Regions from separate parts of the Duganella kummerowiae genome, predicted to be linked through region 1. Evidence: riboswitches for the same ligand, from Rfam matches in the RefSeq annotation. Region 1 holds a riboswitch; the other holds the start of a gene.
What was found. Region 1 has a riboswitch for glycine ahead of ACLB1G_RS03815 (D-amino acid dehydrogenase). Riboswitches for the same ligand answer to the same signal wherever they lie in the genome.

Region 1 (14,762 bases):
ATTCATGATGTAATCAAATCCATTACTCGTAGCCATCTGTCTGTTGCGGCAGCACCAGGCGGCGCCGTCCGAACAGGCCTGCATCCAGCGCGTAGGCGCCGGGACCCAGCAGCAGCAGGGCAGCTGCCGTCAGGGCGGCGATGGCCAGGTAAGGCGCCACCGCCCACGGGGCGCTGGCCAGGCACAGCAGTTGATACACCGCGCCCACGGCCGCCGCCACCTGTGTCAGCAGGCCCGGCACCAGCAGCAGCACCAGCACCCCGAGCAGCAGCAGCTGCCACCAGGCGACGGCGCCGGCCCCGGTCACGGCCAGCTGGGTGGCTACCGCCAGGCGCAGCAATAGCAAGCCGGCGCCGGCGCCCCCGCGGGGGAAACTGGAACTGAAACCCTGCATGTCCTGCGCCCCTGAGTAGCCATCTGATATGCAAAGATTAAGGTCTGGCGCACGCTTTGCCACGCCCCGATCCGGTGCCTCCTGTCTACCCAGATGGAGGTATAGGCAAAATTTTAATTTTGTGTCATAGTTGGGCGTTTGCCTGCAACGCTTGAGGATCACTGCATGAACACCGCAGAAGGGCCGGCCGCAACCCCGCCGATTACCGTACTGAGCGTGGATGACCACCCCATGTTCCGCGAGGGGATAGCCAGCGTCATTGCCGACGAGCCGGACATGCGCCTGGTGGCCGAGGCCACCAACGGCCGCGAGGCGGTCGAGTGCTACCGCCGCCTGCGTCCCGACATTACCCTGATGGATATCCAGATGCCCGACATGAACGGCATCGACGCCACCCTGGCCATCCGCGCCGAGTTTCCCGATGCCCGCATCGTGGTGCTGACCACCTATGACGGCGACGTGCTGGCCCTGCGCGCCATCAAGGCCGGCGCCGCCGGCTATCTGCTCAAGAGCATGCTGCGCAAGGAGTTGCTGGCCACGGTGCGCGGCGTGCACCAGGGCCGGCGCTGCATACCGCCCTCGGTGGCCAGCGGCATTGCCGAACACTGGCACGTGGGCGCGCTCAGCAAGCGCGAGGTGGAGGTGCTGCAGCTGGCGGCCGGAGGCCAGAGCAACAAGCGCATCGGCATGCACCTCGCCATTTCCGAGGAAACCGTCAAGGTCCACATGAAAAGCATACTGGCCAAGCTGAACGCCAGCGACCGCACCCACGCGGTCACGCTGGCCATCGAGCGCGGCATCCTCGACCTGCACGGCAGCGGCGGGATCGGCATCGCCAGCGGCATGCTGTAACTCGAAAGGGGGAGTATCCTCCATCCACGACAGTCGATGGCAGAAGGGAGGCACGGTCCTAGACTATGCCCATGCCGCCGCAGCCCACCGCGACGGACGGCAGACCACCCTTTCAACTCAAGGAATACACCATGTCCATCAAGGCTACCCCAACCCCCGGTTCCAAGCTGCTGACCCCGAAGGATCACACGCTGATCATGATCGACCACCAGTCGCAGATGGCATTCGCCACCCATTCCATCGACGCCACCCTCCTGCGCACCAATGCCGCCCTGGTGGCCAACGCCGCCGCCGGTTTCGGCGTGTCGACCATCCTGACCACCGTGGCCGAGAAATCCTTCTCCGGCCCGATCTTCTACGAGATCAAGGATGCCTTCCCGGGCGCCGAAGTGAGCGACCGCACCTCCATGAACACCTGGGAAGACGCCGCCGTCATCGCGCGCGTGAACGCCATCGGCAAGGACCGCATCGTGCTGGCCGGCCTGTGGACCTCGGTGTGCATCGTCGGCCCGGCCCTGTCGGCGCTGGAGCAGGGCTATGAAGTGTATGTGATCACCGACTGCTGCGGCGACGTGTCGGCCGAAGCCCACCAGAGCGCCATTACGCGCATGGTGCAGGCCGGCGCGCGTACCATGACCTCGCTGCAATACATGCTGGAACTGCAGCGCGACTGGGCCCGCACCGAGACCTACGAGCTGACCACCGGCATCGCCAAGAAGTTCGGCGGCTCCTACGGCCTGGGCATCACCTACGCCAAGACCATGTTCAACGCCCACGAGGGCTGATGCACCGCACGGCCGCGCCGTCCGGTCCTTGCGTGGCCGGCGGCGCGGCCGTTGCGCAAACGGGAGTAACATCCATGAAAATGTATATCGTATCGCTGGCGGTCGGCCTGCTCGTGGGGTTGATCTATGGCTTCCTGAATGTGCGCTCGCCGGCGCCGCCGGTGATCGCGCTGGTCGGCCTGCTCGGCATCCTGGTGGGCGAACAGCTGCCGCCGCTGATCCGCCAGCTGTGGCAGAAGGAAAGCGCCCAGGTGTCGTGGTTCCACGACCAGGTCAAGCCGCACTGCTTCGGCCAGCTGCCCGCCGCCAAGGACAGCGACGAGCGCGCCCCAACCTAAGATAGCTAAGGAGTACACGCAATGAGCCAGCATCCCGATCTGATCCTGCATCGCGGCCTGTTCACCACCCTGGACCGCAGCAATCCGCACGCGGAAGCGGTGGCGATCAAGGATGGCCGCTACACCCATGTCGGCCGTGCCGACGAAGTCATGGCCAAGGCCGGTCCCAATACCAGGATCATCGACCTGCAGGGCAAGCGCGTGCTGCCCGGCCTGATCGACAACCACCTGCACATCATCCGCGGCGGCCTGAATTTCAACCTGGAGCTGCGCTGGGACGGCGTGCGCAGCCTGGCCGACGCCATGGCCATGCTCAAGGCCCAGGTGGCCATCACTCCGGCGCCGCAATGGGTGCGCGTGGTGGGCGGCTTCACCGAGCACCAGTTCGTGGAAAAGCGCCTGCCCACCATCGAGGAATTGAACGCCGTGGCGCCTGATACGCCGGTGTTCATCCTGCACCTGTATGACCGCGCCCTGTTGAACGGGGCCGCGCTGCGCGCCGTCGGCTACACCAAGGATACGCCGGAACCGCCGGGCGGCCAGATCCTGCGCGACGGCGCCGGCAATCCGACCGGCCTGCTGCTGGCCAAGCCCAACGCCGGCATCCTGTATTCGACCCTGGCCAAGGGGCCCAAGCTGCCGCTGGAATACCAGGTCAATTCGACCCGCCACTTCATGCGCGAACTGAACCGCCTGGGCGTGACCGGCGCCATCGACGCTGGCGGCGGCTTCCAGAATTATCCCGAGGATTACCAGGTCATCCAGCAGCTGGCGGACGCCCAGCAGCTGACCATACGCCTGGCCTACAACCTCTTCACCCAAAAGCCCAAGCAGGAAAAGGAAGACTTCCTGAACTGGACCCAGAGCGTCAAGTACCAGCAGGGCGACGACTACTTCCGCCACAACGGCGCCGGCGAGATGCTGACTTTCTCGGCGGCCGACTTCGAGGACTTCCGCGAACCGCGTCCCGACATGCCGGCCAACATGGAAGACGACCTGGAAGGGGTGGTGCGCATCCTGGCCCAGAACCGCTGGCCATGGCGCATGCACGCCACCTACGACGAAACCATCAGCCGTGCGCTGGACGTGTTCGAGAAGGTCAACCAGGAGATCCCGCTGGCGGGCCTGAACTGGTTCTTCGACCATGCCGAAACCATCTCCGGCGAATCCATAGACCGCATCGCGGCGCTGGGCGGCGGCATCGCGGTGCAGCACCGCATGGCTTACCAGGGCGAGTACTTCGTCGAGCGCTATGGCCATGGCGCGGCCGAGGCCACGCCGCCGGTCAAGAAGATCCTGGAGGCCGGCGTCAAGGTGTCGGCCGGTACCGACGCCACCCGGGTCGCATCCTACAATCCCTGGGTGTCGCTGGCCTGGCTGATCACCGGCAAGACCGTGGGCGGCATGCAGCTGTACCCGCGCGCCAACTGCCTGGACCGCGAGACGGCGCTGCGCATGTGGACCGAGAACGTGACCTGGTTCTCCAACGAGGTGGGCAAGAAGGGCCGCATCCAGCAGGGCCAGCTGGCCGACCTGATCGTGCCGGACAAGGACTTCTTTGCCTGCGCCGAGAGCGAGATTGCCGACCTGACGTCGCAGCTGACCATCGTAGGCGGCAAGGTGGTGTATGGCGCGGGCCCGTTCGCGTCCTACGACCAGGCGCCGCCGCCGGCCATGCCGGACTGGTCGCCTGTGCGCCGCTACGGCGGCTATGCCGGCTGGGGCCAGCTCACCAGCGGCCAGGCCCGCGCCCTGCGCGCCGACCAGGCGCGTGAGCGCAGCAAGCAGCAGGCGCTGGAGCAGCAGCGCGCCGCCGCCTGCGGCTGCGCCCACCAGTGCAATGTGCACGGCCACCAGCATGCGACGGCCTGGACCAGCTCCCTGCCGATCAAGGACTTGAAGAGCTTCTGGGGTGCGCTGGGCTGCGCCTGCTGGGCGGTGTAAGCCACGCCACGCCGCGTGCGCGTCGCTGCCGCGCACGCGGCAGCCTATGCTGAGCTTGCGGTAACGCGCGCCCGGCATGGATTGCCGCTCGCGCGGCAATGACGTGCCGGGGCCGGTGATTTCCATAGACTGAAAGGACTGCTGTGTCCAAAACCTCCCCGTTTTACCTTTCCGGCAAGCTGCAGTGGCTGTTCCTGCTGCTGCTGTGCGCCGCCTACCTCCAGGGCGGCATCAACAAGCTGACCGATTTCCAGTCCGCCATCGGCGAAATGCAGCACTTCGGCCTGTCGCCGGCGGCGCCGCTGGCGGGCCTGGTGATCCTCGGCGAACTGGGCGCCTCGGCCCTGATCCTCTCCGGCTACTACCGCTGGCTGGGCGCCGGTTTCCTGGCCGTGTTCACCTTGATGGCGACCTTCGTCGCCAACCGCTACTGGGAAATCGCCGGCCCCGAGCGCTTCATGGCGGCCAACAGCTTCTATGAACACCTGGGCCTGGCCGGCGGCTTCCTGCTGGTGGCCTGGCACGACCTGCGCAGCCGCGAAGGAGAGGGCTGATGCAGCGCGGCGATACCCGCCAGGCCGTGGGCCTGGGCTTTTTGGCCGGCTATGTCGATACGCTGGTGTTTGTCGGGCTGTTCGGCCTGTTCACGGCCCACGTCACCGGCAACTTCGTGCTGATCGGCCGGGCCCTGATTTCGCCCTCGCACGAGATTCTCATCAAGCTGCTGGTGTTCCCGGTGTTTATCCTGTTCGTGGCCATCACCCGGCTGCTGATACTGTGGTGGGACCGGCGCGGCTGGCCGGCGCTGCGCTGCGGCCTGCTGTTGCAGCTGCTGCTGATGCTGGCCACCGTCGCGTGCGCGCACGCCGCCCGGCCCATGGTGGTGGATGCACCTCTGAGCCTGCTGACCGGCATGCTGGCGGCCGGCGCCATGGCGGTGCAGAATGCCTATAACAAGCTGTTGATGGGCAAGGCCGCCGCCACCACCGTCATGACCGGCAACGTGACCCAGCTGGTGATCGACCTGGTCGATTCCTTCCGTGGCGATCCCGCCGCGCTGGGCCGCTGCAAGGTGCTGTTCTGGCCGGTCGTGGCCTTCGCCCTGGGCTGCATCAGCGGGGCCTATGCCTACGTGGCCTTCCAGTTCAACGGCCTGCTGCTGGCCTGCGCCGTGCTGCTGTGGCTGGCGCTGACCGCCTCAGATTGAGATCATCCCGCGCCGCAGCGCAATGGTGACGGCGTGGGTGCGGTCGTTGGCGGCCAGTTTGGTGCGCACATTCTTCATGTGGGCCTTGACGGTCTCCTCGGAGATCGCCATGGCTTCCGCGATCTGCTTGTTGGACTGGCCGCGCGCCGCGTGCGCCAGCACCACGGCCTCGCGTTCGGTCAGCGGGCCCTGGCCGATGTGCTGGGCCAATTCCATCGCGATCTCGGGCGGGATGCGGCGTTCGCCCGCGTGCACGGCCCGTATGGTGTCCAGCAAGTCCTTGCGCACCGCGCTCTTGAGCAAAAAACCGGACGCGCCGGCCTTCACCGCGCGCATGATCTGCACGTCGCCCTTGTAGGTGGTGAGCATGAGCACGCGTGCATTGGGCGCCTCGCGGCGGATTTCCTGCATGGCCGTCACGCCGCACATCTCGGGCATGGCGATATCCATCACCGTCACATCCGGCCGCCAGGCGCGGTAGCCGGCAATGGCCTCGCGGCCGTTGCTGGCTTCGCCGACCAGGCGCATGTCCTGCTGCAGGCCGATGACTTCGCCCAGGCCGGTGCGCAATAGCGGATGGTCGTCCACCACCATGACGGTGATGGGGCGGGGTGCTGCGGTGGGAGTGTCCTGTTCCATCTGGTGTAAAGCGTGGTTGTAAAAAAAAGGGGCGCTGTGCAAGCGCCCCGCCATGATACAGCTAGTACGGCCGGTTAGGTCCAGTCGTCGCTGCCGCCGCTGTCGCCGCCGCCACCGCCGTCGTCCCAGCCGCCGCTCACGCCGAAGTCGTTGCCGCCCATGTCGTCATTGCGCAGCAGATCGTTGCGCGAGGGGTCGTCGTAGACGATGTCGTTGCGGGCGTGGTCGCCGCCCGAGGATTGCTCGTGATTGCTGCCGTCGCCGGTGAAGTGGCGCATCAGCGCTTCGCCCGCCACGATGCCGGCGCCCACGGCGGCGCCGGTGGCCAGGCCGCGGCCCAGGGTCGAGCCCAGTCCGGGCTGGGCCGGCTGGCCGTAGCCCGGGCCATAGCCGCCCTGTTGCGGATAGCCGCCGCTGGCCGGGTAGCCGCCGTTGGCAGGATAGCCTTGCGAACCCCAGCCGGGGCCGGCCGGCGCGTATTCGGGCGCGGGCTGGGCTTGCGCGCGGCGCTGCATGAAGCGGCTGGCCAGCACGATGAAGCCGATCAGCAGGCCGCCAAAGACCAGCATGCTGCCCCAGGGCAGGCCGCCGCCGGCGCTGTTGCCGGCGTTATTGCCGTAGCTGGCCGGGGCCGCCGCTGTCGGGCGCTGCGAGTAATCGCTGCGGGCCTGCGGCCTCGCCTGGGCCTGGGCCTGCCCCTGGGCCAGCAGCTTGCGCAGGTTTTCCACCGCCGCCGGCTTGATCTTGGGCAGGGCGGGGTCGATCTTCTCGGCCGCGCGCAGCTCGCCCTGGGCTTCGCTGAAGCGGCCCTGCTTGGCCAGCAGCTCGGCCTGGACGAAGTGGGCCTGGTAACTGTTCGGATGTTCCTTGAGCACCTGGTCCATCAGGGCCTGGGCCTGAGTGTAGTTGCCGGCTTCGGCGGCCTGGTAAATATCGTGCACGGTGGGGCTGGCGGCCAGCACGGGCACGCTCAGGGCCATGGCGCTGGCCAGCACGGTAATGCGTAAAAGCGACTTGGGCGACATGACGACCTCCTTTGGAATTATGATTCCAGATAATATCGATTGCGGCTTAATTCAAGATGAATTGATTTGGATCAAAGTTTTTGTTGATGTAAATCAATACAGTTGCCCCGTAGTTTAATCAAGGAAGTAAGAGCAGTCTATGACTCACCTAACAAATGTGAATTGTAGTCCCGATTCCGTATCCGAACAGCGCATCGCCGCCGTGGTGTTTGAAGCCAGCGTCGGGCTGATGGTCACGGATGCGCACGGTATCATCGAACGGGTCAACGGCGCCTTCAGCGCGATTACCGGATACAGCCGCGAAGAAGCGCTGGGCCGCACCCCCTCCATGCTGAGCTCGGGACGGCACGACGCCGCCTTCTACCAGGACATGTGGAGCGCCCTGCGCGAGCAGGGCGACTGGGAGGGGGAAATCTGGAACCGCCGCAAGAATGGCGAAATCTATCCCGAGCAGCTGCATATCCGCGCCGTCCATGCGGGGCCGCCGGAGGCGCGCGAAGTCACGCACTACGTGGCCGAGCTGACCGACATCACCCTGCGCAAGCAGGCCACCGAGGAAATCCGCAGCCTGGCCTTCTACGATCCGCTGACCCGCCTGCCCAACCGGCGCCTGCTGCAGGACCGGCTGCGCCAGGCGCTGGCCGCGCTGGCGCGCAGCAACCACGTGGGCGCGCTGATGTTCATCGACCTGGACAACTTCAAGCAGCTCAACGATACCCTGGGCCACAACACCGGCGACCTGCTGCTGCAGCAGGTGGCGCAGCGCATCCAGGCCTGCGTGCGTGCGCACGATACCGTGGCGCGCCTGGGCGGCGACGAGTTCGTCGTGATCCTGGAAGACCTGAGCCGCGCGCCGCTGGCCGCCGCCGGCCAGGCCGAGGTGGTGGCCACCAAGATCCTGGGCGCGCTCAACCTGCCGTTCCGGCTGGGCCAGCATGCTTGCCACAGCACGGCCAGCATCGGCATCACGCTGTTTTCCGATCCGCGCCGCGATCCGGACGAACTGCTGATCCAGGCCGATATCGCCATGTACCAGGCCAAGAGCGGCGGCCGCAATGCCATGCGCTTCTTCGACCAGCAGATGCAGGACAGCGTCAACGCCCGCGCCGAGATGGAGGAGCAGCTGCGCCGTGCGCTGGACTTGCACCAGCTGCAGCTGTACTACCAGGTGCAGGTCGACCGCCAGGGCCGTCCGCTGGGCGCGGAAGCCTTGCTGCGCTGGCAGAAGCCGCAGGGGGAGGGCGGCGGCTTCGTGCCGCCGGCCGAGTTCATTCCGCTGGCCGAGGAAACCGGCCTGATACTGCCGATCGGCGCCTTCGTGCTGGAGCAGGCCTGCGCCCAGCTGGCCGCCTGGCGCGGCGATCCGCTCATGGGCGGCCTGGTGCTGGCGATCAACGTCAGCGCGCGCCAGTTCCACCAGTCCGGCTTCCCCGAGGAGGTGGAGCAGGCCCTGCGCCGCCACGACGTGCCGCGCGGCCTGCTCAAGCTGGAGCTGACCGAGAGCATCCTGGTGGAGAACATCGGCGAGACCGTCGCCACCATGGAGCGCCTCAAGCAGCAGGGCATCCGTTTTTCGCTGGACGACTTCGGCACCGGCTACTCCTCGCTGCAGTACTTGAAGCAGCTGCCGCTGGACCAGCTCAAGATCGACCAGTCCTTCGTGCGCGACCTGGCCACCGACAGCAGCGACCAGGCCATCGTTTCCACCATTGCCGGCATGGCGCGCAGCCTGGGCCTGGACGTGATCGCGGAAGGAGTGGAAAGCGAGACCCAGGCCAGCCGCCTGTACGCGGTCGGCTGCCACCACTATCAGGGCTACCTGTATGGACGTCCGCTGCCGCTGGCGGAATTCGAGCAGCTGGTGGCGCGCCAGGCCGCGCTGCCGCGCCCCCAGGCCAGCGCGCCGGTGCAGCTGACGCCGGTGCCGACGCCGTACTGACACGCCCGCGTTCGCGGCCCTCAGGCCAGAGCGCCGGCCACCACCCTGGCCCTGCCTGGCTGCAGCGCGGTGGACATGGTCTGCGCGATGATCTCGGCGGTGGCGGCCGACAGGGTCCAGCCCAGGTGGCCGTGGCCGGTGTTGTAGAACACCGTGGGCAGCCTGCCGCGTCCCACGCGCGGCATCAGGTCCGGCATCATGGGCCGCAGTCCGGCCCAGGGCGTGACGGCGCGCGTGTTCACGCCGGGGAAGCACTGCTGCACCCAGTCGACCAGCGGCTGGATGCGGTCGGCCCGGATGTCGCGGTTGTAGCCGTTGAATTCGGCCGTGCCGGCCACGCGGAAGCGGTCCGGCCCCAGGCGGCTGGTGACCAGCTTGGTCTCGTCGTCCAGCAGACTGACGTTCGGTGCGGCGGCCTGGCTGGCGGCGTCGTTCAGGTGCACCGTGATCGAATAGCCTTTGACCGGATAGATGTTGACGCGGTCGCCCAGGCTGGCGGCCAGGGCGCGGCTGGCCACGCCGGCGCATATCACCACCGCGTCCGCCTCCAGCTGCGAGACCAGGCCGTCCTGGCGCAGCGTGATGCGGGCGCCGCGCGCGTCGGCCTGCACCTGTTGAACTTCGGCGCCGCAGCGCAGCTGCATGCCCAGGCGCTGGGCCGCCTGCGCCAGGCCGTTGGTGAACTTGTGGATGTCGCCGGTGCTGTCGCTCTCGGTGTAGTAGCCGCCGTAATAGGTGCCGGCCAGCGCCGGCTCGATGGCGCGCATCTCTTCCGGGGTGACGGCGCGGCGCGCCAGGCCGCCTTCGGCCAGCAGGCGCGAGACCTGGCCGGCGTGCTCGAAACCGGCCCGGTCGCGGTAGATGTGCAGGATGCCCGCGCGCTGGTGGTCGAACTGCACGCCCTCGCTGGCGGCCCAGTCGAACAGGTGCTGGCGCGCCGCCACCGCCAGGCGCGCGGTGGCGACGGTATTGCGCTCGTAGTGCGGGATGCTGGCGATGAATTCGGCGAACCAGGACAGCTTGTGCCAGCCGGGCCTGGGGTTGACCAGCAGCGGCGCATCGTTCTTCAGCATCCACTTCAGGCCCTTGATGATGGTGGAGCGGTGGTTCCAGACTTCGGCATTGGAGGCCGACAGCTGGCCGCCGTTGGCAAACGAGGTTTCCATTGCGGGATAGCGGTGGCGTTCCAGCAGGGTGACGTCGAAACCGCGTTTGGCGAGGGCGTAGGCGGTCGTGACGCCGGTGATGCCGCCGCCGATGATGGCTATGGTTTTCATGGGATGGAGCTCCGGCGCGTCAAAGGGGATGGCCGCCGTGCGACATGCGCGGCGGCACCCCCTCTGTTCCGGACCTGAGAGATTCACGCGCCGCCCGATTGCCGGCGCGCTTGCTCCTTCGGTGTGCCGGGCGACGCTGGCGCCGGCAGCTCTTCAGAGTGTACTGTGCGGTATCGGTCCGTTGGCCTGAGAGATTCCGGGGCGGTTGCTCCTTCGGCGCCGTGCCGGGAGGCAGGGGCTCTCCCGATATCGCTTTTTTAGCTTAACCGGGAAGCGGCCCCGCCGTCAACGGCGTTTTCAGGCTTTCTGGCGCAGCCCGATGTACTGGTCCACCACGGTGGGCAGCACCGCCAGCGGCACCCCGCAGCTGGCGACCAGGGCGTCGTTGAAGCCGGCCAGGTCGAATTTCGCGCCCAGCACGGCCTTGGCGCGCTGGCGCTGGCGCAGGATTTCGTTGTGGCCCATCTTGTAGCCGCAGGCCTGGCCCGGCGACACCGTGTAGCGGTCGATCTCGCTGGTCATGGCCTGCCGGCCGCGCCCGGTGTTCTCGACCAGGAACTCGATGGCCTGCTCGCGGCTCCACTTGAGCGCGTGGATGCCGGTGTCCACCACCAGGCGGCAGGCGCGGAACTGCTGCGCCTGCAGGTAGCCGACCTGGCTGAACGGGTCGTTGGCGTACAGTCCGAATTCATCGACCAGCTGTTCCGCATACAGGGCCCAGCCCTCGACGAAGGCGTTGAAGCCGACCAGGGATGAGATCAGCGGCAGTTCGCCGTGGTGCTCGGCCAGGTAGGCGCCCTGCCAGGCATGGCCGGGCAGCCCCTCGTGGGCGGTCAGGGTGGTCAGCTCGTGCCTGGGCCACAGCGTGGTGGACTTCAGGTTGACGTAATAGATGGCCGGGCGCGAGCCGTCCAGCGAGGCGAAGTTCATGTAGCCGAGCGGCGCGCCGGCCTCGATGTCGGGCGGCACCCGCTTGATTTGCAGCGGGGCTTTCATGTCCAGGTGCGAGATGCGCGGCATCAGCTGGCGGATGGCGGCAATCTTCTCGTTGCAGAAGGCGATCAGCTGGGCGCGGCCCTGGTCGTCGTCGGCATAGAAGCGGGACGGGTCCTTGGACAGCGCCGTCATGCGCGCACCCACGGTGCCCTGGCTCAGGCCCTGCTTCCTCAGGATGGCGTCGATGCGCGACTGCAGCTCCTTGTTCTGTTGCAGGCCGATGGCGTGGATCTCCTGCGGGCTGCGGTTGGTCGAGGTGCCCAGGCGCAGGGCCCAGTCGTAATAGGCGGCGCCGTCCGGCAGGCGGTGAACGCCGGCCACGTCGGTGGCTTTTTCGGTGGCCTTGGCAAATGCCGCGATCTGCCGCTCCAGGGCCGGGTAGACGCTGCCGGCCACCAGCTTGCCGGCGCGGCCTTCCCAGTCGCCCGCCAGGCCCAGCTTGGCGGCGCGGTCGCGCACCGAGGTCACCAGTTTCTGTTCTGCCGCCGGCGTCTTGCGGAAGTCGCGCAGCTGGCCCAGCGCGGTGCGGGCGATGAAGTCGGGCGGCAGCACGCCCTTGGCGGCCTGCGCTTCGATGCGGGCGGTTTCGTCGTCCAGCACCTTGCCCAGCGCGGCCAGGCGCGCCAGGTAGGCCTCGGCGTCGGCGCCTGTCTTGATGATGTGCTGCGAGTCCAGGAATTCGGGGATGCTGGTGATGGCGCCGTCCTGCTGGGTGACGGGGAAGGGCGCGGTGCCGCCGTGGAAGCCGGCGGCGGCGCCGCCAAACGGGAAGCGCAGGCCGTCCATGCCGGCGTTGGCCGAGTAGCGTACCGTGTCGTACTGGATTTGCCCGCGCGCGGTGAGAGCGCCGCGTTCTATCTTCTGCAGGCGCGCCAGCATGGACTTGACCTGTGCCGCCCATTGCTCGTCGGCCGTGAAGGAGACGTCGTCCAGCTGCGACTTGAGGCCTGCGCGCGGGCCCGAGTCCAGGCCCAGCGAGGTGGCCGTGGTCGGCGACAGGCGCAGCAGTTCTTCGGCGAATTCATCCAGCAGGGCGTGCAGCCGGGTGTCGTCCGCGGTGGCGGGTTTGACGGCGGCCAGTACGGCGCCGGGCAGGGTGGCTGCGGCGGCGGTGGACAGGGTGGCCAGCAGCAGGTCGCGCCGGCTCAGGCCAGGGGTGGCAGGTTTCATGGCATCCTTGATCGGTCTATCGGTGGAAGCCGACCATAGCGCGCGGCGCGCAGTACGTCAATATCGGCCTCAATAGACCTCACCGCCAGGCTTCAGGCTGGTGCTGAAATTGACGGCGCCCGATGGCGTGAACTCCAGCGCGATGCTGCCTTCGCTGCCGCGTTCGATGGGGGTGTCGAGGATGGCGCGGACGCGCCCGTCTATTTCCAGGGTGACGCGGGTATCGCCGCTGGGGCGCACCTTGACGGTGGCCGAGGCGCCAGGCGCGATGTCGCCGACAGGATAGGAGGTATCGGTCACGCGTATCACCAGTTCGCGTATGGTCTTGCCGCTGCCGTTATAGGCCGTCACCGTGATGGCGCCTGCCGATTGCAGGTTGATATAGAACAGGCCGGCGACACCGGCCGCTGCCGCTGCGAAGATGAACAACTTTTTCATGAAGCTCGTGCGTGATGCGTAGCCCGCCATTTTATCCTGAAACAGCTACTATGGCGGCGGGTCGAGGTACTGGCGCACCAGCTGCGAGAACAGGCGCTTGCCGCCGCCGCCCAGCCAGCGCCACATGGCTTCGACCTGCTGCGGATGGGCGTCATAGTAAGCCTTGCTGGCGACCAGCCAGACATGGTCGCCGAACATCGGCTTTTCCAGCCGCACGAACTGCTTGCCGTAGCGGGCGGCCACATAGGCGTCCATGTCGCCAGCCCACGCCAGCGACACCGCGAAAGCGTCGACCCGGCCCAGGCGCAACTTCTCGAAATTGCGCGCCACGTCGGCGGCGCCGCTGTCGACCTGGACCCCGGCCCTGGCCAGGCGCTCGGCATAGGGCGAGCCCAGGGTCAGTCCGACAGGGTGGTTCTGGAAGAATGGCAGCGGGTCGGTGTCCGGCCGGAGACGGTCGGCCGCCCGCACCACACCACCACCAGCATGGGCGTGGCCCGTTCCGGATCGGGGCTGCCGTTGCCGGTGCGCGGGAATACCACGCCTGGCGTATCCTGTGCGCTGGTGTCGAGCGGCAGGAAGTCGATTTCCCCGGCCGCCAGCATGGCCCGCAGGCGCAACACCGGCAGGCGCACGAACTCGGCGCTGCAGCCGGCGCTGGCCGCGAAGCGGCGCAGCAGTTCGACCCCGGCGCCGGGATGGCTGGCCGGTACCTCGTGGCCATTGCCCAGCCAGTAGGGCGGGCGATGCTGGTCGGGATAGCCGAACCGCACCGGCTCGCATGCCGCCGCCCTGCCGCAGGCCAGGGCCGCGGCCAGCAGCAGGGCGGTCTTGATACGCATGGGGGGGCTCCTTGCAGGCACGGACTTACAGTGTACTGCGATGTTGATGATTTGTTTAGCATCGTGATGTGATAACCTGCCGTTTCCCTTGTCCACCTGCCATGAAGGATGCCGCCATGCTGAAGAAATCCTTGCTGCTGTACGCCATCTTCCACGCCGTCTGCCAATCCGCCGCCGCCGCGCCGCCGCACTCGCCGGGCCTGGGCGAGCGTCCCGGCGAATCCAGCGTGGCCGCCGATGTGAACGCGGCCGGGCAGGTGGCCGGCGTCATCACGGAGGACAGCGGGCGCCGCCGCGCCGTGCTGTACGACCGCCAGCTGGTGGAACTGGGCACGCTGGGCGGCAGCGACGGCTATGCGCGCGCCCTCAACGCCGACGGCGTGGTGGTGGGCGCGGCGCAGGATGGCGCCGGCCGCTGGCGCGCCTACGCCTGGCGCCGCGGCGAGGGCATGCGCGACCTCGGCACCCTGGGCGGCGACAGCAGCTACGGCGCGGCGGTCAACGCGCGCGGCCAGGTGGCCGGCTTTGCCGATACGGCCGGCGGCGACTTCCACGCCTTCGTGCACGATGCAAGCGGCATGCGCGACCTGGGCACCCTGGGCGGCAACATCAGCTACGCCAGCGGCATCAATACGGACGGCGTGGTGGTCGGCACCGCCGCGCTGCCCGACGGCTACCGGCGCGCCTTCCTGTACCGCGAGGGCGAAGGCATGCGCGACCTGGGCACCCTGGGCGGACGCTCCAGCGCCGCCACCGCCATCAACGACAGCGGCGTGGTGGTGGGCGCCTCCGAGATGCCGGACCGGCGCTGGCACGCCTTCGTGTGGGAAAAAGGCCGCATGGCCGACCTCGGCGCGCTGGTCGGCTTCGGCGACAGCTACGCCACCGGTATCAACGCCGCCGGCCACGTGGCCGG
Region 2 (14,762 bases), on a different contig from region 1:
TGTTGGCGTTGCGCTGGTGCGCCGATTCCAGTTCCAGCTGCTGCTGCGCCTGCATGATGCGGGCCCGCGATTCGGTACTGCGCGCCTGGGCCTCGCGCCAGGCCTGCTCCAGCAGCGGCAGCGACTCGGCCTTTTGCTCGGCGCGCATGGCCGCTTCCTCGACCTTGGCCGACAGTTCCTCCAGGTTGAATTCCGCTTCCGCTATGTGGGTGGCGTAATCCTGGGCCTGTCCCTGCCACTGGTCGCGCTGGGCGCCCAGGGTGGCCAGCTGCGCCTGCAGGCGGGCGCGCTGCTCGGTCACGAACTTGATGCGCGCTTCCAGGCTGCCGATTTCGGCATTGGTCTGGTACAGCGCGCCCTGGGCCGTGTGCATCCGGTCGCCGGCAGCGAAATGGGCCTGGCGCATGTGTTCCAGCGACAGTTCGACATTGCGCAGCTTGGCAGTCTGCTCCTCCAGGTCGTTCTGGGCCTGTTCGACCTCGCGGAACAGCTTCTTTTGCTCGTACTCGGCCTCGTTGCGCCGCACCAGCCACAGCAGCTTCTGCTTTTCCTCCTGCTCGGCCTGCAGCTGGTGAAATTTGGTGGCGACGGCGGCCTGGCCTTCCAGCTTTTCCAGGTTGGCGCCCAGCTCGCGCAGGATGTCCTCCACCCGCAGCAGGTTCTCGCGCGTGTCGTGCAGCCGGTTTTCCGTTTCGCGGCGGCGTTCCTTGTACTTGGAAACGCCGGCCGCCTCCTCCAGGAATACCCGCAACTCCTCCGGCCGGGACTCGATGATGCGCGAGATCATGCCCTGGCCAATGATGGCGTAGGCGCGCGGCCCCAGGCCGGTGCCGAGGAAGATGTCCTGGATATCGCGCCGGCGCACCGGCTGGCCGTTGATGTAATAGGTGGAAGCGCCGTCGCGCGTCAGGGTGCGCTTGACGGCGATCTCGGCATACTGGCCCCACTGGCCGGCGGCCTTGCCCGCGTTATTGTCGAACACCAGCTCGACCGAAGCCCGGCCGGCCGGCTTGCGGTGGGTGGAGCCGTTGAAAATGACGTCCTGCATGGACTCGCCGCGCAGCTCCGAAGCCTTGGATTCACCCAGCACCCAGCGCACCGCGTCGATGATGTTGGACTTGCCGCAGCCATTCGGTCCCACCACCCCCACCAACTGGCCGGGCACCTGGAAATTGGTGGGATCGACAAACGACTTAAATCCCGACAATTTGATCGATGAAAGACGCACGTTGTTTTATAAGGTTGGTAGGCTGTAAAAGTTCACAATAATACCACCCCACGTACGCGCACAGGCCGAAAACACGCGGTGTGACGGACGTCAGCGCATGGCATTGCGCGGTACGGGCAGGTCCCAGTAGCCGTGCCGATAAGGCTGCTCGCGGCCCGACAGGAATAGCGCCAGATCCACCATCCAGTCCTCGGTGGGCAGTGGATCGACGCGCGGGGCGATCAGCAGCACCGGAAGGCACAATGCCACCAGCACACGGCTGAGCGCCAGCTGGCCTTCGCCGCGCGCCAGCCAGATGAACGCGGCGGACACCGACAGGCCCAACAGGGTGCCGGTCACGCATTCGGACACCGCGTGTGCATGAACTTTCACGCGCGAAATCGATATCAGCACCGCCAGCAGGACGCCGGCCGCCAGCGCCCATCCGCGCTCGGTCCGGCTACGCGAACGGAAAGCCAGGTAAGCCGCGACCGGGAACACGGCCGCTGCACGCATCGCATGCCCGCTCACACCCTCGAAGCGCGGCTCGTCCAGGCCGACACCCCAGCCCAGGAAGGCGACCTTGGTCAGCACCACCAGCGCCATGCCGGCGCCGAACAGCACGCCCCAGGCGGTGGTCAGGCGCCATGAACGCCCCAACAGCAGCCAGGCCGCAATCGTGACGCCGATCGGCCCGGTCACCGCCAGGCTGCCTAATATACTCAAGCCATGCCACAAAGTCATCGATCCTGCTGCCTTCCATTTTGTTTTGCAACGCAACATTAAACCACAATCGTCGGCCGGCCGGAGTAGCTATTGCCGAAAAACAATATTCAGATGCCGAAGCGGCCGACCACGAAGTCGACAAAGCTGCTCATCTTGGGCGTGGACTGCCGGTCGCGCGGGTAAATCAGGTGCATGGGGCGAGGTGGCGGCACGAACTCGCGCAGCACCGGCACCAGGCGTCCTGCGGCGATCTCGTCGGCCAGCACGATTTCGGCCTGCATCACCAGGCCATAGCCGGCCAGCGCGGCCTGTTTCAGGGCCTGGCCGTTGTTGGAGCGGAAGCGGCTGGGCGGCAGCGCCGGCTCGCCCTCCACGCCATCGAGGCGCCAGCGCAGCAGGCGGCGCCAGTGCATGAAGTCCAGGCAGCGGTGCCGCACCAGGTCGTGCGGGGTGGCGGGCACGCCGAACTTGTCCAGGTAGGCCGGCGCGGCGCAGATCACCGCACCAAAGGGGCGCAGCGGGCGCGCGACCAGGGCTGAATCGTCCAGCACGCCGATACGCACGGCGGCGTCCAAACCCTCCTCCACCACGTCGGCCAGGCGGTTGCTCAACTCCAGTTCCAGGCTCACCTCCGGATGGCTGTCCAGGAAGCCGGCCATGGCCGGCGCCAGCAATGCGCTGCCAAAGGCCACCGGGGCGCTGACCTTGAGGGTGCCGCGCGCCGTGCTGCGCATGGCCAGGGCCCCGGACTCGGCGCGCCGCACATGGGCAAGGATCTGGCGGCACTCCTCGCAATACTGCTCGCCGATCTCGGTCAGGCTCTGGCGCCGCGTGGTGCGGTTGAGAAGGCGCGCGCCGAGGCGCTGCTCCAGCTCGGCGACATGCTTGCCGACCATGACGGTGGAGATATCGAACTTGCGCCCGGCAGCCGTGAAACTGCCTTCATCCACGACGGCCACGAACACTTCCATGCTGCGCAGGCGGTCCATATTTAATCGCTGGTTAAGAATAATTTAAATATTACGCTATTTATCACGGCGATACGTGACGCGATACTGGGGCCTTGCCAACCACACCAGAGAACGCCATGCTGACCTTACTGGGCAAGTCTTCCTCCATCAACGTACGCAAGGTGCTGTGGACCCTGGACGAAATCGGGCTCGCCTATCGTCAGGAGCAATATGGCGCCGGCTTCCAGCCCACCGACACGCCGGACTTCCTCGCCAGGAATCCCAACGGGCTGGTGCCGGTCCTGGTCGACGGCGACGCCGTACTGTGGGAATCGAACACCATCTGCCGCTACCTGGCAGGTCGCCACGGCCGCAGCGACCTGCTGCCGGCCGATCCGCTGGCGAGGGCACAGGTCGAAAAATGGATGGACTGGCAGGCCACCGAACTGAACAACTCCTGGCGCTATGCTTTCATGGCGCTGGTGCGCAACAGCCCGTCCCATACAGATGAGGCCGCCATCGAGGCCAGCGTACGCGAATGGAACCGCCAGATGACCCTGCTGGAGCGGCGCCTGCAGCACACCGGCGGCTACGTCGAGGGCGACACGCTGACCCTGGCCGACATCGTGCTGGGCCTGTCCGCCAACCGCTGGCTGCTGGCGCCCATCGCGCACGCGGCGCTGCCGGCGGTGGAGGCCTACCTGGACCGGCTGGCGCAGCGCCCGGCCTTCCTGGCCCACGGCCGCAATGGGCTGGTCTGAAGGGCCCAGCAAGGCATATTCCTACAGGCCTGCAAGTAGCATTCCGATTCCTGCTGCCGCGCGACACACCCATCATGGCATTACCGGAGCGCGCCGCCCGTCGCGGCGGTTCCGGCCGATACTTTTATTGACTTCATAAAGGAATCACCATGGCCTCGAACCAGAAATCCAGCGGCAGCAAGCAAAGTTCCAACAGCAGCAGCAAGCAGTCGGGCAACCAGGGTTCACGCAGCGGCACCCAGGGCGGCACCCACGAGCAGCACGTGGAAGCCGGCCGTCAAAGCCACAAGAACGACGGCAACAAGCAATCCGGTTCGGGCAGCCGTTCGCGCTAAGGGCGCCGCGTAAGATATGACAGCCCGGCCTGCCGGGCTGTTTTCATATGTTGGTGACGCGGTGTCCGGCCGGCGGCACGAAATCGCGGATCTCGTTGATCATGCCGACGCCGAGCGCCTCCTTGCCGGTCAGGTGCAGGTCGGAGTAGGCGTGGGTGCGCCAGTGGTCGTCGGTCAGCTGGACGTGCCTGCGCAGGATTTGCTCGGTGCGGGCGTCGTCCGCCTGCAAGCCCTCGACGATGATGCGCAGCGCGTCCGGACGGGCGCCATGCGGTGCGCTGGCGTGCGATTTATGCACCATGAACCGGGCGGTCTCGCTGGCGTAGCGTTTGGTTCCGGCCAGGAACAGGATCACGGCAATCGACGCCACCGCGCCCGCGTTGTAGGTGATGATGTTGATCGGCAGCTTGCTCAGGTAGTTGTAGAGGCAGATCCCGTCGCTGACGTAGCCGCCGTTGGACTGGATCAGGATGTGGGCCGTGGTGATGCGGTCCTCGGTCATGTCGGCCACGGCGTCGAACACGCGATGCACCATATCGCTGTTGACGTCGCCGGACAGGGTAAACCAGGCTTGGCCCTCCAAACTATGTTCTTCGCTCATGGCAGGCTCCAATAAAGATGAATTTATTCTAGCAAATAGTTGTTGTCCAGGGCCGCCGCCCCGCTTTCATTCGTGCGCACCGGGGTGCGGGGCAAGATTGACACTCCTGCCCTTCTGGCATATAGTCCCGAGTCTTGATCGGGAGAGGGTAGCCGGTAGGTATTACCAGCGCTGCCGCCGAAGGGGCATTACCCATAAACTCTCAGGCAAAAGGACCGGTCAAGGAACCTGCATCCGCCCCGTGCGGATTTGGGCTCAACTCTGGAGAGCGGCCGCGGCGCACGCCGGCGGCCCACCGAAGGGGCGCGCGGGAACATCTTCCCGCTATCTCTCAGGTACCAAGGACAGAGGGGTCTGCGATCAATGTTGTGGAGCGGCCGGCTAGGCGCTTCCTTGCTTGTTCTGTTAACCCTACTCTCCCGGACCGAGGATCTATGTCGCTCAAAGCCACCCCACTCAACACCGTCCACCGCGCCGCCGGCGCCCGCATGGTCGATTTCGGCGGCTGGGACATGCCGGTCAACTACGGTTCCCAGATCGAGGAACACCACGCGGTGCGCACCGACGTCGGCATGTTCGACGTGGCCCACATGTGCGTGGTCGACATCAAGGGCGCCAACGTGCGCGCCTTCCTGCGCGGCCTGCTGGCCAACAATGTCGACAAGCTGCAAGTGTCGGGCAAGGCCCTGTACTCCTGCATGCTGAATCCGGAAGGCCGGGTGATCGACGACCTGATCGTGTATTTCATCGACGAGAGCTGGTTCCGCCTGGTGGTCAATGCCGGCACCGCCGAGAAGGACGTGGCCTGGATGCAGGCGCAAAATGAGGCCGCCGGCAGCGGCCTGTCCATCACCCAGCGCCGCGATGGTGACGCGGCGGGCAATGAAGCGTTGGCGCTGATCGCCGTGCAGGGACCGAACGCGCGCGCCAAGGTGTGGCAAGTGATCCCGGAATCGCAGGCCGCCACTGCCGACATGAAACCGTTCAACGTCGCCTTCGTGCACAGCGCCGCCTTTGGCCAGGCCATGGTGGCGCGCACCGGCTACACCGGCGAGGACGGCTTCGAGATCGGCGTGTCCGCCAGCCAGGCGCCGGCCTTGTGGAACGCCCTGGCCGCCGCCGGCGTCAAGCCGGCCGGCCTGGGCGCACGCGACACCCTGCGCCTGGAAGCCGGCATGAACCTGTACGGCCAGGACATGGATGAAACCGTGAACCCGTTGGACGCCGGCCTGGCCTGGACCATAGACCTGGTCTCCGAGCGCGACTTCATCGGCAAGGCCGCCCTGCTTTCGGAAGGCCAGCGCTCGCAGTTCGTGGGCCTGATCCTGCGCGAAAAGGGCGGCGTGCTGCGCGCCCACCAGAAAGTCATCGTACCAGGACAGGACGCCACCGGCGAAATCACTTCCGGCACCTTCTCCCCCACCATGCAGCAGGCCATCGCCCTGGCCCGCGTGCCGCTGGGCGTGCAAGTGGGCGATACTGTGCAGGTCGAGATCCGCGACAAGAAGCTGGCCGCCTCCGTGGTCAAGCTGCCGTTCGTGCGCAACGGCAAAATCCTGGCTGTCTAACATAACAAACCATCCCAACCTGGAGCCCCACATGAATATACCTGCAGACCTGAAGTACACCGAATCCCACGAATGGGTGCGCCTGGAGTCCGACGGCACCGTCACCGTCGGCATCACCGAGTTCGCGCAGGATGCGCTGGGCGATATCGTGTTCGTCGAGCTGCCGAAAGTGGGCGCCTCCTACGGCGCCGGCGACGACGCCGCCGTGGTCGAATCGGTCAAGGCCGCCAGCGATATCTACGCTCCCATCGCCGGCGAAGTGATCGCCGTGAACGACGACGTGGCCGGCGCCCCCGAGTCCATCAACAGCGACGCCTACGCCGCCTGGTTGTTCAAGATCAAGCCGGCCGACGTGTCGGCCCTGGACGGCTTGCTGGACGCCGCCGCCTACGGCAAGGCCACCGACGCCTGATCGTCGTACCAGCCATTGGCTGGCACGACCGCCGGCCCGTGGCCGGCACCACGCTCCCGCTGCGCGCGGGAGCGGCGCAGCACTTTATTCCTCATTTGCCCTCGCCCATCATGACCCGCACCAGCCTGACCCAACTCGAAGCCCGCGACGCCTTCATCGCCCGCCACATCGGCCCGGACGCCGCAGAACAGCAAGCCATGCTAGCCACCCTCGGCTACGCCAGCCGCGCCTCCCTGATCGACGCCATCGTGCCGCCCTCCATCCGCAACAAGAGCGCGCTGCCGCTGGGCCAGTTCAGCGCGCCCCTGCCGGAGCAGGATGCGCTGGGCAAGCTGAAAGCCATCGCCTCGAAAAACAAGGTGCTCAAGTCGCTGATCGGCCAGGGCTACTACAACACCCACACCCCGGGCGTGGTGCTGCGCAATATCTTTGAAAACCCGGCCTGGTACACGGCCTACACCCCCTACCAGCCCGAGATTTCGCAAGGCCGCCTGGAAGCCATCCTGAACTTCCAGCAGACCATCACCGACCTGACCGGCATGGGCATCGCCAACGCCTCCATGCTGGACGAAGGCACCGCGGCCGCCGAGGCCATGACCCTGCTGCAGCGCGTGGGCAAATCCAAGTCCACCGTGTTCTACGTGGCTGACGACGTGCTGCCGCAGACCCTGGAAGTGGTGCAGACCCGCGCCAGGCCGCTGGGCATCGAGGTGCGCAGCTTCGCCCCGGCCGCCATCGGCGACCTGGGCGAATGCTTCGGCGTGCTGCTGCAATACCCGGGCGTGAACGGCGACGTGCGCGACTACCGCGCCGCCGCCGAGGCCCTGCACGCCAAGGGCGCCATGCTGGTGGTGGCAGCCGACCTGCTGGCCCTGACCCTGCTGGCCGCGCCGGGCGAATGGGGCGCCGACGTGGTGGTCGGCAACAGCCAGCGCTTTGGCGTGCCGCTCGGTTTCGGCGGCCCGCACGCCGGCTACCTGGCCACCCGCGACGAATACAAGCGCTCCATGCCGGGCCGCCTGGTCGGCGTGACGGTGGACGCCCAGGGCAACCAGGCTTACCGCCTGGCCCTGCAGACCCGCGAACAGCACATCCGCCGCGAGAAAGCCACCTCCAACATCTGCACTGCGCAAGTGCTGCTGGCCGTGATCGCCTCCATGTACGCGGTCTACCACGGCCCGCAAGGCCTGCGCCAGATCGCCCAGCGCGTGCACCGCTACACCGGCATCCTGGCGGCCAACCTGAAGAGTCTGGGCTACAGCGTCAACGATACCTATTTCGATACCCTGACCGTGGCCACCGACGATGCGGAAAAACTGCACGCGGCCGCCGCCGCCCAGGGCATCAACCTGCGCCGCATCGACGGCCAGCGCGTCGGCGTGTCGCTGGACGAAACCACCACCCGCGACGACATCGCCGCCCTGTGGACCGTGTTTGGCGGTAGCGGTGCTGCGACTGATTTCGACGCCGTGGAAGCCCAGGTGCAGGACGCCTACCCGGCCGCCCTGGCCCGCACCAGTGCCTACCTGACCCACCCGGTATTCAACCGCTACCACTCGGAAACCGAGATGCTGCGCTACCTGCGCAGCCTGGCCGACAAGGACCTGGCGCTGGACCGCACCATGATCCCGCTGGGCTCCTGCACCATGAAGCTGAACGCCACCAGCGAGATGGTCCCGGTGACCTGGCCCGAGTTCTCCAGCATCCACCCGTTCGCCCCCGCCGACCAGACCGTGGGCTACCGCGAAATGATAGGCCAGCTGGAAGACATGCTGTGCGCCGTGACCGGCTACGCCGCCGTCTCGCTGCAGCCCAACGCCGGCTCGCAGGGCGAATACGCCGGCCTGCTGGTGATACAGGCCTACCACCAGTCGCGCGGCGAAGGCCACCGCAACATTTGCCTGATCCCGTCCTCGGCGCACGGCACCAACCCGGCGTCCGCCAACATGGTCGGCATGCAGGTGGTGGTGACCGCCTGCGACGCCAACGGCAACGTCGACCTGGCCGACCTGAAGGCCAAGGCCGAGCTGCACTCGAAAAACCTGGCCTGCGTGATGGTGACCTACCCGTCCACCCACGGCGTGTTCGAGGAAGGCATACAGGAACTGTGCGAGATCGTCCACAGCCACGGCGGCCAGGTCTACATCGACGGCGCCAACATGAATGCGCTGGTCGGCGTGGCCGCGCCGGGCGCCTTCGGCGGCGACGTCTCGCACCTGAACCTGCACAAGACCTTCTGCATCCCGCACGGCGGCGGCGGCCCCGGCGTGGGCCCGATCGGCGTCGGCGCCCACCTGGCCAAATTCCTGCCCAACCAGCGCAGCAACGGCTATGTGCGCGACGACTCTGGCATCGGCTCGGTCAGCGCCGCGCCGTACGGCTCGGCCAGCATCCTGCCGATCTCCTGGATGTACATCGCCATGATGGGCGCCGAGGGCCTGACCGCCGCCACCGAAACGGCCATCCTGAACGCCAACTACGTGGCGCGCCGCCTGGCGCCGCACTTCCCGGTGCTGTACACGGGCCACGACGGCCTGGTGGCGCACGAGTGCATCATCGACCTGCGCCCGCTGCAGGACGCCACCGGCATCAGCAACGAGGACGTGGCCAAGCGCCTGATGGACTTCGGCTTCCACGCCCCCACCATGAGCTTCCCGGTGCCGGGCACGCTGATGATAGAGCCGACCGAGAGCGAATCCAAGGCCGAGCTGGACCGCTTCATCGACGCCATGATCGCCATCCGCGGCGAAATCGCCAAGGTGGAAAGCGGCGAGTTCGACAAGCTGGACAACCCGCTCAAGTTCGCCCCGCACACGGCGGCCGTGCTGACCGCCGACGTGTGGGAGCGCAAGTACAGCCGTTCCGAGGCGGCCTACCCGGTGCCCTCGCTGCGCAAGCAGAAGTACTGGCCGCCGGTCGGCCGTGCCGACAACGTGTACGGCGACCGTAACCTGTTCTGCGGCTGCGCGCCGATCAGCGACTACGAATAAGCCTGTGCCGCACGGTGCGGCGCAACAGGGGCGCATCTGCCTTGCGGCGGGTGCGCCCTTTTTTCATGCCAGCGTCCCACAGGCCGGCATTTGGCTGCGGCCGGGCGCCGCTCAGCAGGCCGCGCTGTATTCGATGCGGTTGCGGCCATTTTCCTTGGCGCGGTACAGCGCGGCGTCGGCTGCCGCCAGCAGCGATTCCGGCGTGCAGCCCGGGGATGGCCCGGCGGCCACGCCCAGGCTGCAGCTGATGGCCAGCTGGGTGCCATCATCCAGCGTCACCGGCTCGGCGCAAATGTCACGGTGCAGCTGGTCGATGCGCGCCGCGCCGGTGGTGCAGTCCAGTCCGGGCAACAGCAGGATGAATTCCTCGCCGCCGTAGCGGCCGACGGCGTCGCCGCCGCGCAGCCGCCCCATCAGGCGCCGCACGAACTCGCGCAGCACGGCGTCGCCGGCCAGGTGGCCCTTGGTGTCGTTGACGCGCTTGAAGTGGTCCAGGTCCAGCAGCACCAGCAGGAAGCTGCCGCCACGCTCGCTGGCGGCAATCTGCTGGGCGGCCAGTTCCATGATCGCGATCCGGTTCCAGGCCTGGGTCAGTCCATCCTTGAGGGAACGCAGGCGATGCTCCTCGCGCGACGCCTCCAGTTCGGCCGTTCGCTCCCGCACCAGGGCTTCCATGCGCAACTTCTGGTGCATGACAGTGCGCAGGCGCCAGCGGTGCGCGGCCAGCGCCAGGCACAGCGCCAGAAGGGCGCAGGCGGTATAGAACCAGTTGGTCCGCCACCATGGCGGCCGCACCTCCAGCGCCAGCTCCAGCATCCTGGTCGAGGTGCGTAGCGCCAGGTTGTCCGCCACCGCCTGCAGCAGGTAGCGGCCCGCCGGCAGCGCCGGATAGTGCAGGACGCCGTTCTCGCTGGCGGTCCATCCGGTTTCCAGTCCCTGCAGCCGGTAGCGGTAGCGCAGCGCCTCGTGGTTGCGGAAGCTGGTTACCGCGAGGCTGGCGGACAGCGCCCCGCCGTTCCAAGGCACGGCCGAGACCGCCTCGGGATCCATTGGCTGCTCGCCGTAGCGCAAGGCGTCCAGCCTGAGCGCCATGGCCGGCGCCGCAAACAGGCCGGCAGGCCGGCGCAGGTGCGAAGCGCCGCCGCTGGTGCCTATCCAGATCGAGCCATCGCCGTCTTCGTACAGGGCGTACTGGTTGGTGTCGTTCCATACCAGACCGCTCTGCTGGTTGAGCAGGCGCCAGTCGCTGCCATTCCAGACCACCACGCCCTGGTCGGTGCCGAACCATAGCCAGTGGCGCCGGTCCGCATGCATGGACTGCAGCGACAATCCGGCCAGCGGCGTGCCGGCCAGCGGCAAGGGCTCCAGCGCCAACTGGGCCGCGCCGCTGTCGGCCCGGGCCCGCCATACACCGCCGTCATGGGTACTGCCCAGCCACAGCGTGTCGCCATCGCAGCTCAGCAGGTTGGGTTCGGTGCGGGCCAGCGGCAGGCGTGGCCGTGACCAGCGGCCGCCGGCATGGCGCAGCAGGCCGGCAGGTCCGGCAAACCAGAGGGTGCCGTCGCGGCTCTGGCAGGCTCCGGTCACTTCGGGCCGCTCCGCGCCCGCCACCGCCTGCAGCCCCGTAACCAGCCGCGGTTGCTGCGCCACGCCAGGCTCCCGCACCACATACAGCCCGGTATTGGTGCAGATCCACAGCTGGCCAGACGTATCGAGCAGCAGGCGGTAAATCAGGGGCAGGCTGGCGACCTTCAGGCTGCGGCCGGTGGCGTGGTCGCGCCGTATCAGCGCGCCGGTGAAGGTGCCGCTCCAGAGGTGGCCGGCGCCATCCTGGACCATGGCCGAGCGCTGGTGCCGGGCTCCATCATGGTCCGCGCCATCGGCGGTGAAGGCGGCGCCCCCGCTGCGCAGGGTGGCCAGTCCCTCGCTGGTGCCCAGCAGCAGGCTGCCTTCCCGCGTACGGTAGAAAGACCAGACATCGTCGCTGGGCAGGCCCTGGTTCACGGTCCAGTTTTCCCACTCCCCGTAACCCTGCCAGTGCAGCAGGCCGCGCCCGGAGACCGCCAGCCACAATTCGCCCTCGCGGTCCAGCAGCATGGCGCTAACGCTGCCGTCGGCCTTCAAGCCCTCCCTGGCGCCAAGCTGGCGCCAGGCCCAGGCGCCGCCCTGCAGCAGGCCATAGTCGCTGGTGGCCAGCAGTGCGCCATCGCGGTCCTGCAGCATGGGATAGTATTGGCGCAATATTCCCTGGTCGACGCCGGGCGGACGATGCGCCTTCACCTCGCCATCGGGGCCGACGGACAGCAAATGGCGCTGGCTGCGCAGCCAGACCTGGCCATCGCCGCCCGGCAGGATGCCGCCCCAGCGGCCCTCGGGCACCCCTTGCGCCGGACCGTAGACCCGTGCCTGGCCACCATTTCGATATCGGCACACCCGGGATTGACAGCCCATCCACAGCTCATCATCGGCGCCGCTGGCGATGCTCTGGATATCGGCAAGCGGCGCCTGCGCCTGGCGCTGCGCCGCGCTGAACAGATAGCGGCTGGACCACCCCGCGCCCTGGACCGGCTCGACCACCAGCAGCGCGCGCTCACTGACGGCCAGCACGCCGTCGCGGCCATACGCCGCGATGCGCTGGCCGGCCCAGAGCGACATCGGCTTGCCGTCCGGGCCCGGGACTGCCAGGCAGCGTCCGCGCTCCATGTAGCACAGTCCGTCCCGGGTTCCGACCCAGATGCGACCGGCACGGTCGGCCTGCATGGCGGTGACGAAGGGCCGCGGCAAGCCCTCCGCCCCGCCGTAGCGTGCGAAACGGGCGCCATCAAAGCGGAACAGGCCGTTCTCCGTGCCTATCCACAGGTAGCCGTCCGCGTCCTGGGCGAGCGCGGTAACCGCCTGGTTGGCCAGGCCATCGGCCTGGGTGTACTGCCGCAAGGGGATTTGCTGTGCGCAGGCCAGCCCCAGCCACAAGCCGCCGGCGGCGGCCCAGAACGGGCGGACAAAGACTGGCCTGAGCAATCCCATGGTTTCATCTGGGCAACGTCAATCTCCCGAGTATAGCGCAGCCGGACTACGCTGCCCCGACCGGGCGATGTAGACTCATGCCTCGGTGTTGCCAATTTGATGCAAGCGGTTCACTTGCGCACGTGGGCCAGGTGCAGCCTGGGGCCACCGTCCTTGGACGGCGCCTGCAACGCCGGGGTGTTGGCAGCGTCGATCGCTTGGCCCAGCTTGAAGGCCGACACCGCCTGCGACAGGCTGAGCGCCTGCTGCTGCAGGCCGCTGGCGGCGTCGGCCGCCTGCTCGACCAGCGCCATGTTCTGCTGCGTCACCTGGTCCATGTCGACGATGGCCTGCTGCATCCCCTGCAGCCCCTGCGCCTGCTGCGCGCTGGCGCTGCCCATCTGCCCCACCAGCTCGCCCACCTGGCGCACCGAGGCGGCCATCTGCGCCATGCTGCTGCCGGCCTCCCGCACCGAGCGGCTGCCGCCGTCGATCTCGGCCACCGAGGCCGCCATCAAGGCCTTGATCTCCTGCGCCGCCATGGCCGAGCGCTGCGCCAGCTGGCGCACCTCGCCCGCCACCACGGCAAAGCCGCGGCCCTGCTCGCCGGCGCGCGCCGCCTCCACCGCGGCATTGAGCGCCAACAAATTGGTCTGGAAGGCGATGGCGTCGATCACGCCCACCACGTCGCCCACCTTGCGCGAGCTGCCCCGTATGCTGTCCATGGTGACCGTCAGCTGCTCGACCACGCTGCCGCCGCGCGCCGCGAAGCCGCTGGCGCAGCGCGCCAGCTCGTCGGCCAGCCGGGCCTGGTCCGCCGCCTGGGCCACCGTCTCGCTCAGCTCGCGCATGGAACTGCTGGCTTGTTCCAGCGCGCTGGCCTGGGCCCCGACTTGGCTGCCCAGATGAGCGTTGTCCTCGACCAGCTCGCGCGACGCCTCATTGAGCGAGGCCGCCGACGCGAAGATATGCTTCAAGGTGCCGTTCAGGTTGCGGATGCTCTCGTCCAGCGCGCGCGAAGTCGCGGCGATTTCATCGCTGCCGTAGTCGCGCGCCTGCACCGTCAGGTTGCCGCTGGCCAGGCCCAGCGCGGCCGCGCCTATGCCATCGAGTTCACGCAGCAGCGAACGCCGCACCACCATGGTTACCAGTAGCGACAGGCAGATCGACAATACCACCACCAACGGCAGCACCCGCGAGCACAGCTGGAACTCCGACTCGGCCTCGGCATAGGCGCGTTCACTCAGGCTGCGCTCCAGTTCCGCCAGCTCGGCCAGGCGGCGCGCCACCACGTCGAAGGCGCGCTCGGCCTTGGACATGGCGTTGGCCGCGATCGACTGGTCCAGCATGCTGATTTCCACCGCATCGGCCACCGCCCTGGTGTACTCGGCATAGGCGGCCTGCGACTGCGCCACATAGCGCCGCTCGGCGGGACTGGCCTGCACCAGCAGCTCCAGCTGGACGAACATGCGGTCCAACGCGGCCTGGCGCGCATGGAGGTCGGCCACCAGGCCATCGATGCGCGCCGGCGAGAAGCTGCCGCTGATCCAGGTCAGCAACTGGTACACCTCGGAGTGGGAGCGGTGGGCGGCCGCCGCCAGTTCTCCAGCCTCGCGCACCCGCGCCGTGCGCTGCTGGACGATCACGTCCAGCGACTGGTTCTGGCGCACCAGCGCCAGATAGGCGCCGCCGGACAAGGTCGCCAGCAACAGCAGCGCCAGCGCCGGCGCCAGCAGCAGCTTGGGCCCGATCTTCAGTTTGCTCAGCATGCCCCACCCCACGGTTGCGCGGCGCAGCGGGTAGCAAGACGACGCATGGCACTCCTTTCGACTATGATGGGCGCTGTCAGCAACAGGCATCAGATTGTTCCTACACGCAATCTTTCCACAGCGCATTTCGTAATCTACGCTCCGCAGCCGGGGCCGGCCTTGCGCTTGCTCAAGCACCAGAAAGGAATCGGAAACGCATGAAAAACAGCACCAAGGCGGCCCTGATGAACGCCCTGCTCTGCCCCGGACTGGGGCATCTGGCCATAGGCCATGCGCGCCGCGGACTCGTGTTCCTGGTGCCGCTGCTGCTGGCGGTGGCGTATCTGCTGCGCGCCGTCATTACGCTGGCCGATGCGCTGCTGGCCGAGATCCAGGCTGGCTTCCTGGCGCTCGATCCCTTCCAGCTGATCGAACGCATCCATGCCTCCGGCATCGACAAT

Region 2: another riboswitch for glycine. It lies ahead of gcvT (glycine cleavage system aminomethyltransferase GcvT); the one in region 1 lies ahead of ACLB1G_RS03815 (D-amino acid dehydrogenase).

Annotation. Positions count from the first base shown of each region.
Region 1 is NZ_JBKFEH010000004.1:94,796-109,557, reverse strand. It holds gene ACLB1G_RS03865 (hypothetical protein) at 23-394, opposite strand; gene ACLB1G_RS03860 (response regulator) at 560-1,246, shown strand; gene ACLB1G_RS03855 (hydrolase) at 1,378-2,031, shown strand; gene ACLB1G_RS03850 (XapX domain-containing protein) at 2,106-2,369, shown strand; gene ACLB1G_RS03845 (amidohydrolase) at 2,391-4,313, shown strand; gene ACLB1G_RS03840 (DoxX family protein) at 4,457-4,867, shown strand; gene ACLB1G_RS03835 (YoaK family protein) at 4,867-5,520, shown strand; gene ACLB1G_RS03830 (response regulator) at 5,512-6,159, opposite strand; gene ACLB1G_RS03825 (tetratricopeptide repeat protein) at 6,234-7,184, opposite strand; gene ACLB1G_RS03820 (putative bifunctional diguanylate cyclase/phosphodiesterase) at 7,342-9,123, shown strand; gene ACLB1G_RS03815 (D-amino acid dehydrogenase) at 9,144-10,430, opposite strand; glycine riboswitch at 10,454-10,564, opposite strand; glycine riboswitch at 10,565-10,656, opposite strand; gene ACLB1G_RS03810 (DUF885 domain-containing protein) at 10,698-12,566, opposite strand; gene ACLB1G_RS03805 (hypothetical protein) at 12,636-13,004, opposite strand; gene ACLB1G_RS03800 (hypothetical protein) at 13,053-13,475, opposite strand; gene ACLB1G_RS03795 (hypothetical protein) at 13,403-13,846, opposite strand; gene ACLB1G_RS03790 (HAF repeat-containing protein) at 13,963-14,762, shown strand, end outside.
Region 2 is NZ_JBKFEH010000002.1:440,190-454,951, forward strand. It holds gene smc (chromosome segregation protein SMC) at 1-1,228, opposite strand, end outside; gene ACLB1G_RS02725 (phosphatase PAP2 family protein) at 1,319-1,933, opposite strand; gene ACLB1G_RS02730 (LysR family transcriptional regulator) at 2,041-2,922, opposite strand; gene ACLB1G_RS02735 (glutathione S-transferase family protein) at 3,021-3,644, shown strand; gene ACLB1G_RS02740 (hypothetical protein) at 3,794-3,979, shown strand; gene ACLB1G_RS02745 (ATP-dependent Clp protease proteolytic subunit) at 4,023-4,580, opposite strand; glycine riboswitch at 4,710-4,808, shown strand; glycine riboswitch at 4,832-4,938, shown strand; gene gcvT (glycine cleavage system aminomethyltransferase GcvT) at 5,015-6,148, shown strand; gene gcvH (glycine cleavage system protein GcvH) at 6,180-6,560, shown strand; gene gcvP (aminomethyl-transferring glycine dehydrogenase) at 6,671-9,550, shown strand; gene ACLB1G_RS02765 (ligand-binding sensor domain-containing protein) at 9,662-12,574, opposite strand; gene ACLB1G_RS02770 (methyl-accepting chemotaxis protein) at 12,685-14,322, opposite strand; gene ACLB1G_RS02775 (hypothetical protein) at 14,520-14,762, shown strand, end outside.